4 regions of the Achromobacter sp. 1012554356 genome follow, and region 4 is predicted to be linked to each of the others. Evidence: predicted binding sites of a transcription regulator. Region 4 holds the regulator's gene; each other region holds the start of a gene.
The links. Region 4 encodes FNR, which switches genes on or off when oxygen is low (the NO sensors DNR and NnrR bind a similar motif). Its sites were predicted from a motif close to TTGATNNNNATCAA; they were not measured.

Region 1 (3,366 bases), on a different contig from region 4:
GGTAACTGGCATGCGGGCGCGGGGTGGCTGGCGGCGGGCTCGCCTCAGTGCATCTGCCCGTACTTTCCAGAGTTGAAGTCCTGGATCGCTTCGACGATTTCCGCTTGCGAGTTCATCACGAAGGGCCCGTAGCCAACGACCGGCTCGTCGATCGGCTCGCCGCTCAGGATCAAGAACACGGCGTCGTTGTTGGCTTCGACCGTGATGTCCTCTCCCTCTTGCGAGAACAACGCCAATTGCGCATCCCGCGCGACGGATTCGCCGTTGACCAGGACGGTGCCGCGCAGCATGACGAGCATGCTGTTGCGGCCCGCCGGAATCGGGAAGGTCGCCGTCTTACCGGCCGCCAGCTTCACGTCCCACACATCCATCGGCGTGAAGGTCCGCGCCGGGCCCGCCTGGCCGCCATAGCTGCCTGCGATCACGCGCAGCGTGCCCGCATCATCCGGCAGCGCCACGACCGGGATGTCCGCGTTGAGGATGCCCTGATAGCCGGCCGGCGCCTTCTTGTCCTTGGCGGGCAGGTTGACCCAAAGCTGCACCATTTCCAGCTTGCCGCCCGTGCGGGTGAAGGCATGGGAATGGAATTCCTCGTGCAGGATGCCGGATGCCGCCGTCATCCACTGGACGTCGCCGGGGCCGATGACGCCGCCGTTGCCGGTGGAGTCGCGGTGTTCGACTTCGCCGCTGTAGACGATGGTCACGGTTTCAAAGCCGCGATGCGGGTGCTGGCCGACGCCGCGGGGCTGGCTGGCCGGGCCGAATTCGGCGGGGCCGGCGTAGTCCAGCAGCAGGAACGGGCTGGTGTCGCGGCCCTTGTCGTTGTACGAAAACATGGAGCGCACCGGAAACCCGTCGCCCACCCAATGGGGACGGGGGCTGGCGTGCACGCCGAGGATCTTCTTCATGGTGTGGTTTCCTGTTGCGCGGCCCCTTCGGGGCCGTTCGTCATAGGCAAGAAGATAAGGGCGGAATGCCGATATCGGTAGTGCCCGTGGCTGATAAGCACTGTTCCATGCGGCGAACGATCAGCGCGGGGCCCGTTGGGCGAGGCTGCGGCAGGCGGTATCCTCCCCGGCATGGACAAGATCATGAACGAAGCAGACGCGGCGCGGCGCGATGGCGCGGTGACGGGATTCGCCCCGGTCGTGGGAAAGGGCGCGCGGGTGCTGGTGCTGGGTTCCATGCCCGGCGTGGCGTCGTTGCGGCAGGTGCAGTATTACGCGCATCCGCGCAATGCGTTCTGGCCGCTGGCGGCGCGGATATTCGGGTTCGATCCCGGCTTGGACTACGACGCGCGCTTGCGCGCGTTGCAGGCGAACGGCGTGGCGCTGTGGGATGTGCTGCAGGCGTGCGAACGGCCGGGGAGCCTGGATGCCGATATCCGCGGCGATACGCTGGTGCCGAACGATTTTGGAGCATTCCTGGCTTGCCATCCGTCGATCGTGCGCCTCTGTTTCAACGGCGCAAAGGCGGCGGCAATGTTCCGGCGGCATGTGCTGCCGACGTTGGCCGCGCCGAAGCTGGCTTTGTTCGAACTGCCGTCGACCAGCCCCGCCCACGCGGCGGCCAGTTTTGAGCAAAAGCTGGCGGCGTGGGAGCCGGCGTTGAGATTGCCGTCGGCCTGACGCAGCAGACGGCCATGGTGACCTCAGCTCCGTCCCTCAATTGACCGATATCAAGGCTCTATATAACTACAAGTGATAAGTTAATTTCCGTAACACTTAAACGTTTCGGAGTTTAACGATGCACACCCCCAACAGTCCCCCTGAAACGCCGCTTCCGGGCAAGCGCGGCTTTCTGAAAGGGCTGCTCGGCCTGGGCGCCGCCGCCTCGGTCATTCCCATCCACGCCGAGGCCGCGCCCGGCCTGAATGGCCAGCCGCCGCGCCGGCCCGGCATGGCCGGAAAGCGCTACGGCATGGTCGTCGACATGCGCAAATGCATCGGCTGCCAGTCCTGTACGGTGAGCTGTTCGCTGGAGAACGTGCCGCCCATCGGGCAGTTCCGCACCACCGTACTGCAGTACGAGGTCATGCCCGACACCGGTGGCCCCTGTTCCATGGTGATGCTGCCGCGCCTGTGCAACCACTGCGATAAGCCCCCCTGTGTGCCGGTCTGTCCGGTGCAGGCCACGTTCCAGCGCGAGGACGGCATCGTGCTGGTCGACAACGCGCGCTGCGTGGGTTGCGGCTATTGCGTGCAGGCCTGTCCGTACGACGCGCGCTTCATCAATCACGAGACCCAGACCGCGGACAAGTGCACGTTCTGCGAGCATCGGCTGGAAGCCGGGCTGCTGCCGGCGTGCGTGGAAAGCTGCGTGGGCGGCGCGCGCGTGATCGGCGACATGAACGATCCGGACAGCGCGATCTCGCAGTTGCTTGCCGAACACAAGGCCGACATCAAGGTGCTCAAGCCCGAGATGAAGACCGATCCCCACGTCTTTTACATCGGCCTGCCCGATGCGTTCGTGCACCAGGTCGACGGCCAGGCCGGCGTGCGCCTGGCGGGTGGTCACTGAGCCAAGGAAGGGGAGACTCTCATGCAAATTTCTGAATTGCTTACGCCGGTCTACGACGCCGCCTGGCTGCCTTGGGCCGTGCAGTATTTCTTTCTGATCGGCATCAGCGCGACGACCGCGCTGACCGCCGCCTTCGCGACGTTTGGGCGTGCGGATTCCGCGTCGCGCCGGCTGTTGCCGGCGGCGGTGACAGTGCTGCTGGTCAGCGCCATCGCCGCGCCGGTGTCGCTGCTGGCCGACCTGCATCAGCCCGGCCGCTTCTGGCACTTCTATGCGCACCTCACGCCGTGGTCTTGGATGTGGCTGGGGGCAGTGCTGCTGCCGGTTTTCGTGACGCTGGCGCTGCTGTTCTGCGCGGCGTGGTGGTGGGGGCGAATCGGGTGGCTGCGGGTGGTGGCGGCGGCGCTGGCGCTGTCAGCGCTGTCCATCCTGGTCTACACCGGGGCCGAGGTGATGGTGCTGCGTTCGCGGCCGTTGTGGCACACCGTGTTTCTGCCAATCAACTTTGCGCTGACTGCCTGGCTGGGCGCACTGGGCGCGATGTTCCTGGTGGGCCGCTGGCTGCCGGGCGGGCTGCGCGCGCTGCCGGTTGAAATGCTGCGCCGGCTCAGCGTGACCGCCGTGGTGATGATCGCGCTGGGGGCGGGCGCCTGGGCCTTGTTGGGCTTGCTGGGACTGGATCCGTCCTTTGATGCGGCGCTGCGGCTGTTCGCGGACTTTCCGATCTGGCGCCTGAGTCTGGCGGGCGCTGTGATCACGGCCTTCTGCATCATCGCGCTGCTGCAGCGGCCCGCGCGCACGCTGGCGGCGCCGTTGCCGTCGGCCGCATTGGCGCTGACGATGCTG
Region 2 (3,366 bases), on a different contig from region 4:
CCCACCGGCAACTGGCTGGAGTTCGTGTAGTAGGGCTGGGCGTCCGTGCCCGCTTGCAGGATGCCGGGATAGCGCTTGCGGTCTTCGCGGGCGAACCGGTACGTGGTGCCTTCGGCCGGCGTGGCCTCCAGGTTGTAGAGGTGGCCGGTTTCTTCCTGGAATTCGGTCATGCGCTGGCGCACGCGGTCCAGCAGCCGGACGGCAAAGGCATGGCCGGCGGGCGTGGTCACGTCGTCGGCGTCGTCCGTGAAGTTGCGGATCATCTCGTTGATGCCGTTCACGCCCAGCGTGCTGAAGTGATTGCGCAGCGTGCCCAGGTATCGGCGGGTGTAGGGGTAAAGGCCCTGGTCTATGTAGCGTTGCACCACCTTGCGCTTGGTTTCCAGCACGTCGCGGCCCAGCGCCAGCAGGTGGTCCAGGCGCGCCATCAGCCGCTCCTCGTCGCCGCGGCAGGTATGGCCCAGACGGGCGCAGTTCACGGTCACCACGCCGACCGATCCGGTCTGCTCGGCAGAACCGAATAGGCCGTTGCCGCGCTTCAGGAGTTCGCGCAGGTCGAGCTGCAGGCGGCAGCACATGGAGCGCACCATGTGCGGCTCCAGGTCCGAGTTCAGGAAGTTCTGGAAGTACGGCAACCCGTAGCGTGCCGTCATTTCAAAGAGGCGCTCGGTGTTGGGATGGTCCCAGTCGAAATCGGGCGTGATGTTGTAGGTGGGAATGGGGAAGGTGAATACGCGGCCCTTCGCGTCGCCGGCCATCATGACCTCGATGTACGCGCGATTGATCATGTCCATCTCGGCTTGCAGGTCGCCGTAGGAAAACGGCATTTCCTCGCCGCCCACGTACGGGATCTGGTCCCTCAGGTCGGCCGGGCAGGTCCAGTCGAACGTGAGGTTGGTGAAGGGCGTCTGTGTGCCCCAGCGGCTGGGCACGTTCAGGTTGAAGATGAGTTCCTGGATGGATTGCTTGACGTCCGCGTAGGTCATTGCGTCGCGGCGGATGAAGGGCGCCATGTAGGTGTCGAATGAACTGAACGCCTGCGCGCCGGCCCATTCGTTCTGCAGCGTGCCCAGGAAGTTGACGATCTGGCCGATGGCGGCCGACATGTGCTTTGGAGGCGTGGATTCGACCTTGCCGGGGATGCCGTTGAAGCCTTCGGTCAGCAACTGGCGTAGCGACCAGCCGGCGCAGTAGCCGCTGAGCATGTCCAGATCGTGGATGTGGATGTCGCCTTCGCGGTGGGCCTGGCCAGCTTCTGGCGTGAAAACGTTGGACAGCCAGTAATTGGCGGTGACCTTGCCGGCGACGTTCAGGATGAGGCCGCCCAGGCTGTAGCCCTGGTTGGCGTTGGCGTTGACGCGCCAATCGCGCTGTTCCAGGTACTCTTCCATGGCGCTTTCGACGTCGACCAGCGTGTGGCGCAGCGAACGCAGGCGGGCGTGCTGCTCGCGATGAACGATGTAGGCGCGCGCCGTGCGCCAGTGGCCTGCCTGGACCAGGGCATCTTCGACGCGGTTCTGGATGGTTTCGACGCCGGGGCACACGTTGCCCTCCAGCTTTGCGATGACCGTGCCGGTCAGCGCGCGAGCGCCTTGCAGGTCCAACTCCCCGGTGCTTTGACCCGCCGCCGCCATGGCTTGCGCGATCTTCTCGCTATCGAATGGAACGACGCGGCCGTCGCGCTTGAGGATGTGTTGGATGTCCATGTTGGCACCATATGTAGTGGAGTGCGAAGACTCTATCACCACATATGGTGCTGAAACCGCGCCGGTCTTGCCGGATATGGATACCGGTTGACCCGCATCAAATGGCCGAAAACCGGCGTGAAATTGCGCAATGCGGCGATCGGTCGCACCTGGCGCCCGCGGCCGGCCCGGCTGGATCAGAAGCCGATGCCCACGCCCAATAGGGAAATCGCCACCGCCACCGCCGCCGTGCCCACGGCGGGGCGCGGGGCCCAGGACAGCATGCCGAACCACAGCAGCGCACCGGCGGACAGCCAGCCCAGCCAGACCGCCATGCCCAGCACGTCGCCCCACAGGCCGACGCAGGGAAGGATCGCCAGGCCCATCAGCAGGACACCGGCGCCGCGCAGGACGCGCGTGTGGCCGGCGTGCGGGTCGCGAGTCCAGACCTGGTGATAGTGGCGAGGGGTGGCGAGGGCCAGGCAGGCCATGCCGGCATAGGTCAGCAGCAGGGCCATCGCGATGGCGCAGAGGTCGTTCATCGTCATACGGCTGCGCTTCTTGCGCGGGTCGCTGTGCCTGCCGGGGGGCGCGACGCCCTTGCGCTGTTGTGGGTAATGCCCCCGATTCTACGGGAATAGGCAAGGCGTCCGGCGCGCGGGGCTTTGTATTTTCTGCACGGCGCCTCCGCCGCCCGCCCGGAGAGTGCGGCAGGCGCCAGCCCCAGAACGGCAGCCTGGGCATCAGGAACGCGATTTGCTGTGAACGCCCGTCCATCGGAAACGATTGCAGCCGTGCGCATCGTTGATGACCTACGACAAGGAGCCCAACCATGAAACGCAAAACCGGAAACGCCCGCCAGATCAAGGAGCTGCTTTACCAGGCGCTGGAAACCGAGATCGGCGGCCTTGCCATTTACGAGACCGCGGTCAGCTGCGCCATCAACGAAGATCTGAAGAAGGAATGGCTGGGCTATCTGGAAGAAACCCGCACCCATCGCCGCGTGCTGCTGACGGTGTTCGAACAGCTGAAGCTCGATCCGCAGGCCAAGTCTCCGGGTCGTGAGGTGGTGCGGCACCTGGGCGAATCGCTGGTGCGCGCAATGAAGATGGCCATCAATGCCGGCGACCCGGACGCGGCCCAGCTGGTGGCGACCGAATGCGTGGTGCTGGCCGAGACCAAAGACCACGCGAACTGGTCGTTGATCGGGCTGGTTGCCGAGCAGCAGTCGGGCGAAGAAGCCAGGATTCTGAAGCAGGCCTACGACGCCGTGGCAACAGACGAAGACCATCACCTGTATCACACGCAGGGCTGGTCGCGGGAGCTGTGGATCGAATCGCTGGGCTTCCCGGCCGTGCTGCCGCCGCCCGAAGAGGTAAAGAAAGTGGAAACCGCCATCGGTGCGTCCCGCGCCGAGCAGGCGCGCGACACGATGCTGACCCATTAAGGAGAAAGAACCATGGCAAGCAAGAAGCCAGCAAAGGCCGGCTCGGGCGGTGCGCTCGACACCGCGTACATGAATACGGACAGCGGTCCGGCCAACGGACCGGCCGGCAAGCCCACGCATCCCGCGCTGCAACGCGCGGCCGCGGTCGGCGCCACGACGGGCGCCTTCCCCCATAACGCCAACAAGGAAGCGGAGTATGGCGAGCAGGCAGCACGCTGTCCCTTCGCGGGCGCG
Region 3 (3,366 bases), on a different contig from region 4:
TCCGCTGCAATGCCGCGAGGCTTAGCAAGGTGTGGTTGATGGTGCCCAGCCCGCTGCGCGCCGACAGCACCACCGGCATGTCCAGGCGCGCGATCAGGTCGATCATCATGTGCGTGTCGTCGATCGGCACGTACAGGCCGCCGGCGCCTTCCACGATCAGGGGCGCGCGCGTTGGGGGCGGCACGATGCTCGTGGCGTCGACCACAGTGTCTTCCAGCGTGGCGGCGGCCCACGGCGACAGGGGCGCCTGTAGCACGTAGGCGGGCAGGTGCAGACGCTGCGGCGGCAGTTGCACCAGTTGGGCCACGGTGTCGGTGTCGCCAGGCTCCTCGGCCACGCCGGTCTGCACCGGCTTCCAATAGTCCGCATTCCAGGCGCGCGCCAGGATGGCCGACACCAGCGTTTTTCCGATACCGGTATCGGTGCCCGTCACGAAAACCCCGATGGGCCGCCGCGTCGATGTCTTCTGCATACTGCAAGCCAGGTGAATGGTCACCATGGCCCCATGTTGGTCCAGTGCGGCCGGACAGCGCCGGAACCCGCATACGTGCCGCGGGCGTAGGAAAGTCGGGCTGCGGCAGGGTGATGGACGGCCGCGACGGCCCTGCACCGTTGTATCAGTTGCCCCGACCGCGCGCCACCCGTCACATAGATCAGTGCCGGTGGATGGGCGGGCGGCGTGAGGGGCGAGCGTGGCGGCGGGGCGGCGGCAAATCCTCTTTGGCGTCTTGATTCAAATCAAGGCGATCGGGGACGGGCCTGATTACCATCGCCAACATGCGTGCCAAATCCATTTTCGCCGTCCCGGCCAGTCTGCCCGATACCGACCGCCAGCAACGCCGCCATGCGCTGGTGCGTCTGTCGCTCGCCTGGCTGGCAATGATGCAGGTCATGATGTTCGCGTGGCCCGGCTATCTGCGCCACGAATCCATGCCCGCGGACGCGCTGGAAACCCTGGACTGGGCCATCGTCCTCATGAACTGGGCCAGCTTCGCGCTGACCGTTCCGGTCGTCCTGTATTCGGCATGGCCCATCTGGCGCCACGCGGGCGCCAACCTGCGGCAGGGCCGCGCTGGCATGGACGTGCCGGTGGCGCTCGGCATCATCGCCGCCTTCATCCCCAGCGTCCACGCCACTTATACGGGGCGGGGCGAAGTCTATTTCGATTCGGTCACGATGTTCGTGGCGTTCCTGCTGACCGCCCGTTATCTCGAACTGTGCGCCCGCCAATCCTTCGGCGGCGCGGGTTCTGCCGGCCGGCGCCATGCCCGCGTTGAAGACCAGCGCCTGCAACTGGGCGCGCGCGCCGACCGGGTGGCGTCGCGGTTCGTCATGGTGCAGGTCTTGCTTGCGCTGGCCGCCGCAGCGGGCTGGGCCTACATCGATCCCGCCCACAGCATCCCGGTCATGGTGGCGCTGCTGGTCATGAGCTGTCCCTGCGCCATGTCCATGGCCGTGCCCACCGCCATGGCCTCCGCGCACAGCGCGCTGGCGGCACACCCCGACATGCCCGAGGCCGCGCTTGACGCGCTGCTTGCCGAGGCCCGGCGCAAGGCGCGGCAAAACCTGTACGTCTCGCTCGTCTGGCATCTGCTGATGACGCCGCTGGCGCTGGTGGGCTGGGTCACGCCCTGGCTTGCCGCCATCACCATGCTGGTGTCGTCGCTGGCCGTGGCCTACAACTCCTGGCGCCTGTGCCGACGCGACTGGTCGGGCCGTCTGGCCGCTGACGCCGCGCTGGGGGCAGCGTCATGACCATCCTCTACCTGCTCCTGCCGCTGTCGCTGCTTTTCGTACTGGCGATCGGCGTATCGCTGTGGTGGGCCGTCTTCAACGGCCAGTACGACGACACCGACAGCGCCGGCACGGCCATCCTGCGCGACGACGACAGCGGCGCTGCCGGCCGCCGCTAGTTGCCGCCGCAAATTACCGCCGCTGATCGCCGCCGCGGACCCAACCGCGGCGCATCGGCAAGGCCTTTTCGCGGCCCGATACCCCTAACAGCGTTGCGGTTATGCAGCGATGTCCAAGGCGTCGCAACCCGGTTGATCCAAATCAACGCCTCCTCGAGTGACTAGTCCCATCATCGAAGCCTGGAAGTTCTTGTTACTTTAGGGGATGGGTGATGAACGATTGCCCCGCAATCGCAAGCAAGTCCGATACCTTCAACTACAAGGTCGTGCGGCAGTTCGCCATCATGACCGTGGTCTGGGGCATTGTCGGCATGGCTGTCGGTGTTTTTTTGGCCGCTCAGCTAATTTGGCCTCAATTGAATTTCGACACCGCATGGCTCAGCTACGGCCGCCTGCGCCCGCTGCACACCAACGCCGTGATCTTCGCCTTCGGCGGCAGCGCACTTTTCGCGACGTCCTATTACGTCGTCCAGCGCACCTGTCAGGCGCGCCTGTTCTGCGACAAGCTGGCCGCCTTCACGTTCTGGGGCTGGCAGGTCGTCATCGTGGCCGCGGCCATCACCTTGCCCATGGGCTTTACCAGCAGCAAGGAATACGCCGAACTCGAATGGCCCATCGACATCCTGATCACGCTGGTCTGGGTCGCTTACGCCATCGTGTTCTTCGGCACCATCATCAAGCGCCGGTCCAAGCACATCTACGTGGCCAACTGGTTCTTCGGCTCGTACATCCTCACCATCGCCATCTTGCACATTTTCAACAACATTGAAATGCCGGTGTCGATGTGGAAGTCCTACTCCGCCTACGCGGGCGTGCAGGACGCCATGGTGCAGTGGTGGTACGGTCACAACGCGGTGGGCTTCTTCCTGACCACCAGCTTCCTGGGCATGATGTACTACTTCGTGCCCAAGCAGGCCGGCCGTCCCATCTACTCGTATCGCCTGTCCATCGTCCACTTCTGGGCGCTGGCCTTCACGTACATGTGGGCGGGCCCGCACCATCTGCTGTACACGTCGCTGCCCGACTGGACCCAGTCGCTGGGCATGACCTTCTCGCTGATCCTGCTGGCGCCTTCCTGGGGCGGCATGATCAACGGCATCATGACCCTGCAGGGCGCCTGGTACAAGCTGCGCACCGACCCGATCCTGAAGTTCATGGTCACCGCGCTGTCGTTCTACGGCATGTCCACATTCGAAGGCTCGATGATGTCGATCCGCACCGTGAACGCGCTGTCGCACTACACGGACTGGACCATCGGCCACGTGCACTCCGGCGCGCTGGGCTGGGTCGCCATGATTTCGTTCGGCTCGCTCTATTACTTGATCCCGCGCCTCTATGGCCGCGAAAAGATGTACAGCGTGAAGGCCATCGAACTGCACTTCTGGATCGCGACCATCGGCGTGGTGCTGTACATCGCCGCCATGTGGATCGCCGGCGTGCAGCAAGGCCTGAT
Region 4 (3,366 bases):
CGGCCCACCTGGACGTTGTCTTCGCCCTGCACCTGCGGCAGCCCCTTCAGGGCGGACTCCAGCGCCGGGCCCAGGCGGTTGACCGCCACGCCGGCACGCGCCAGCAGACTGCCTGCGCCGCTGTCAGCATCCGACAGCAGGGCGGACAGCACGTGGACGGGTTCGATGTAGGGATGGTCGTTGCGGGCGGCGAGACTTTGCGCGTCCGCCAGCGCTTGTTGGAACTTGGTCGTCAGTTTGTCGAATCGCATAATGGTCGTATTGGCTTGTGGGGAGCCTGACCGATCCGTGCCGGCTGGCTCGATAACCTGAATATGTGGCCGGATGGGACAATTTCAACACCCGGCGGCCCTCATGGTTTTCTTCGACGTGCACCAGCAAACAGAGCAATGAGCATATACGTTTTTGTGTACGGCACCCTACGGGCCGGCGAAATCAACGATCTTGCCCGCGCCGCCGAGGCGCGCGGCTTGCCGGCCGCCAGCCACGTCGGACCGGCCAGCGTGCCTGGCATGCTGGTCGATTTCGGCGACTGGCCCGGCCTGATCCCCGTGGACGACGGACGGCGCGTACGCGGCGATGTCTACCGGGTGGATCCGGCGCTGATTGCCCTGATGGACGAGATCGAGGAATACGAGCCCGGCAAGCCCGGCTGCTTCGTACGCCGGACGGTTTCCGCCCGCCTGGAAGGCCCCGGCGCGACGGGTCTTCTGCCCTGCGCGTACTATCCGATCGACCCCGCGCTGCGGGCCGCGGCGGTCGATATTGCGGGGGACGACTGGATCGCTCACCGCCTTTCCAGAACAAAGCAGGACGCCCGGTAAGACACCCGTAGTAACAACGGACTACAATAGACGCCTGTCTCGTGCTTCACACCCGTTCCGGCGCCCGCCGCGCAATGGGCACTCTAAAGGTCATCGTATGCAAAAACGGGTCCCCATTGCCCCTGATGCCGCCCACTGTTCCACGTGCATGCTGGGTCACGTCTGCGTTCCCGTGGGCATGGCAGCCGCCGAAGTCGAAAAGCTGGACGAACTGGTTAAAGAGCGCGTCCGCGTGGAAAAAGGCAAGACGCTCTATTCGCTGGATCATCCGCTCGACGCCGTCTATGGCGTGCGCTTCGGCAGCCTGAAGACGCAGCTTGAAGACGCCACCGGCCAGATCCAGATCACCGGCTTTCATCTGCCCGGCGAAATCGTCGGCATGGACGGCATGCTGGACGGCAAGCACGTGTCGGCCGCCGTGGCGCTCGAAGACTCCGAGGTCTGCGTCATCCGCCTGAACGAAGTCGATCGCGTCGCGTCGCACCTGCCGTCGCTGCAACAGCAGTTCCGCCGCCTCATGAGCCGCGAGATCACCCGCTCGCACCAAATGCTGGCCTCGCTGGGGTCCATGCGGTCGGAACAGCGCCTGGCCGCGTTCCTCTTGAACCTGTCGCAGCGCTATGCCTCGCTGGGCTATTCGTCCACCGAGTTCGTACTGCGCATGAGCCGCGAAGAAATCGGCAACTACCTGGGCCTGACGCTGGAAACGGTCAGCCGTCTGTTCTCGCGATTTGCCCGCGACGGCCTCATCAAGATCAACCAGCGCGAAGTCCGCATCCTGGACCTGCCCGCGCTCAAGCAACTGCTGGGACACGAAAGCTGCTGAGCGGTCGCCGCGCCATGCGACGCCCGCCTGCCACTTCCCTGTCCCGCACCGCGCTGGCGGCATCGCTTGCCGTCGTCGCCATGCTCGCGTGCGGCGCCGCGCGCGCGCAAACGCCGCTGCCCGACCCCTACGACTACGACGAAGCCACGCCCGCGCCCAAGCGCGCGGCGCCGCTGCGCTGGCAGGCCGTTGAACTGGGCCGGCCCGGTCACCGGTACAAGATGCCGGTCTACGCCAACCGGGATCTGGCCAAGGACGACCTGCGCGGCATCAAGCAGGTGCTCATCGTCATCCACGGCGTCAAGCGCGACGCCGACAACTACTACGAAACCGCCGCCGCGCTGGTGGCCGCCGATCCCGGGCGCGCGAGCGACACGCTGGTTCTTGCCCCGCGGTTTTCCGGGTCGATCGACTCGGGTTTCTCGGGTATGGCGGCCTGGCGCAAGGCCAGCTGGGAAGACGGCCAGGAAAGCGTCCAGGCCACCGGCCGGCCTGCGCCCGTCACTTCGTTTCAGGTCCTGGACGACCTGCTGCGCAGCCTGAACGACCGCAAGCGCCTGCCAGCTCTTACCGGTCTCGTACTGGCCGGTCATTCGGCCGGCGCGCAACTGGTGCATCGGTATGCGGTGCTGAACAACGTGGACGGGGTGCTGCGCCGCGACGGCCTGGCCATGCGCTACGTCGTCGCCAACCCGTCTTCCTATCTGTACCTGACCAACGAGCGGCCACGCGCGGACGGCAAGGGTTACGCGCCGTACGAGCGCGGCATCTGCCCCACCTACAACCAGTACAAGTACGGCACCGACAAGCTGCCCGCCTACGCCCGCGAATCCGATGATTCCCGCCTTTTCGTGCGGTACGCGTCGCGCGATGTGGTCTACCTGCTGGGCGGCGCGGACAACAACCCCGAGCACCGGCTGCTGGACAAGGCCTGCGGCGCCGAAGCCCAGGGCGCCACGCGGCTGGCGCGCGGCACGGGCTATGTCCAGTACGAACACGTGCTGGCTACCCGCGGCGCCAAGCCCGTCCCCCTGCGTCACACCGCCTTCGAGGTCGGCGGCGTCGGCCACGACGGCAAGCGCATGTTCGGGTCAATCTGCGGCGTGCGGGCGCTGCTGGGCAGCGACGCCCGGGCCAGCAGCACTGCCGCGGCCTGCGACATCATCAAGCCGCGCGGCAAATAAGCCCGCCTCATCCCTAGGGAAATTCCCAAGCCATCCGGCTTGACACGGGTTTGCGGTAGGCCTAAAACTTAACCTTATGGTTAAGTTAAATGATGACGCTCTCGATGCCATCTTCTCCGCGCTGGCGGATGGCACACGCCGCCGGGTACTGGCGGACCTGGAACAGGGCTCGGCCTCGGTCAGCACGCTGGCGCGGCCTCACGCCATGTCCCTGCCCGCCTTCATGAAGCATTTGCGGGTGCTGGAAGACGCCGGCCTGATCGCGCGCGCCAAGGACGGGCGGGTGGTGAGCTGCACGCTGTCTCCCGAACCCATGCGCGCCGCCGCCGGCTGGCTGGCGCGGTACGAACGGTTCTGGACCGGGCAGCTGGATTCGCTGGCGCGATATCTCTATCACGAAGAGGAAATCCATCCATGGAAAACCGAATCTCCCCCCTCGAATTGCGGCTCCAGCGACGCTTCGACGCCCCAGTCGAACGCGTCTGGCGAGCCTGGACCGACCCGCAAGCGCTGATGCGCTGGTTCGGCCCTG

Region 1: the regulator FNR is predicted to act here: its motif matches at 1,669-1,682, upstream of dsrO (sulfate reduction electron transfer complex DsrMKJOP subunit DsrO).
Region 2: the regulator FNR is predicted to act here: its motif matches at 1,794-1,807, upstream of AC6LJW_RS15025 (ribonucleoside triphosphate reductase).
Region 3: the regulator FNR is predicted to act here: its motif matches at 2,046-2,059, upstream of ccoN (cytochrome-c oxidase, cbb3-type subunit I).

The regions. Positions count from the first base shown of each region.
Region 1 is NZ_JCBANC010000090.1:13-3,378, forward strand. It holds gene AC6LJW_RS27985 (pirin family protein) at 45-908, opposite strand; gene AC6LJW_RS27990 (DNA-deoxyinosine glycosylase) at 1,092-1,628, shown strand; gene dsrO (sulfate reduction electron transfer complex DsrMKJOP subunit DsrO) at 1,747-2,520, shown strand; gene nrfD (NrfD/PsrC family molybdoenzyme membrane anchor subunit) at 2,542-3,366, shown strand, end outside.
Region 2 is NZ_JCBANC010000026.1:2,233-5,598, reverse strand. It holds gene AC6LJW_RS15025 (ribonucleoside triphosphate reductase) at 1-1,706, opposite strand, end outside; gene AC6LJW_RS15020 (DUF3325 domain-containing protein) at 1,883-2,233, opposite strand; gene AC6LJW_RS15015 (hypothetical protein) at 2,518-3,132, shown strand; gene AC6LJW_RS15010 (catalase) at 3,145-3,366, shown strand, end outside.
Region 3 is NZ_JCBANC010000060.1:7,369-10,734, forward strand. It holds partial or broken gene bioD (dethiobiotin synthase) at 1-556, opposite strand, end outside; gene AC6LJW_RS24095 (hypothetical protein) at 778-1,755, shown strand; gene ccoS (cbb3-type cytochrome oxidase assembly protein CcoS) at 1,752-1,913, shown strand; gene ccoN (cytochrome-c oxidase, cbb3-type subunit I) at 2,126-3,366, shown strand, end outside.
Region 4 is NZ_JCBANC010000052.1:4,009-7,374, forward strand. It holds gene clpB (ATP-dependent chaperone ClpB) at 1-251, opposite strand, end outside; gene AC6LJW_RS22515 (gamma-glutamylcyclotransferase family protein) at 390-824, shown strand; gene fnr (fumarate/nitrate reduction transcriptional regulator Fnr) at 922-1,650, shown strand; gene AC6LJW_RS22525 (hypothetical protein) at 1,665-2,834, shown strand; gene AC6LJW_RS22530 (ArsR/SmtB family transcription factor) at 2,911-3,348, shown strand; gene AC6LJW_RS22535 (SRPBCC family protein) at 3,249-3,366, shown strand, end outside.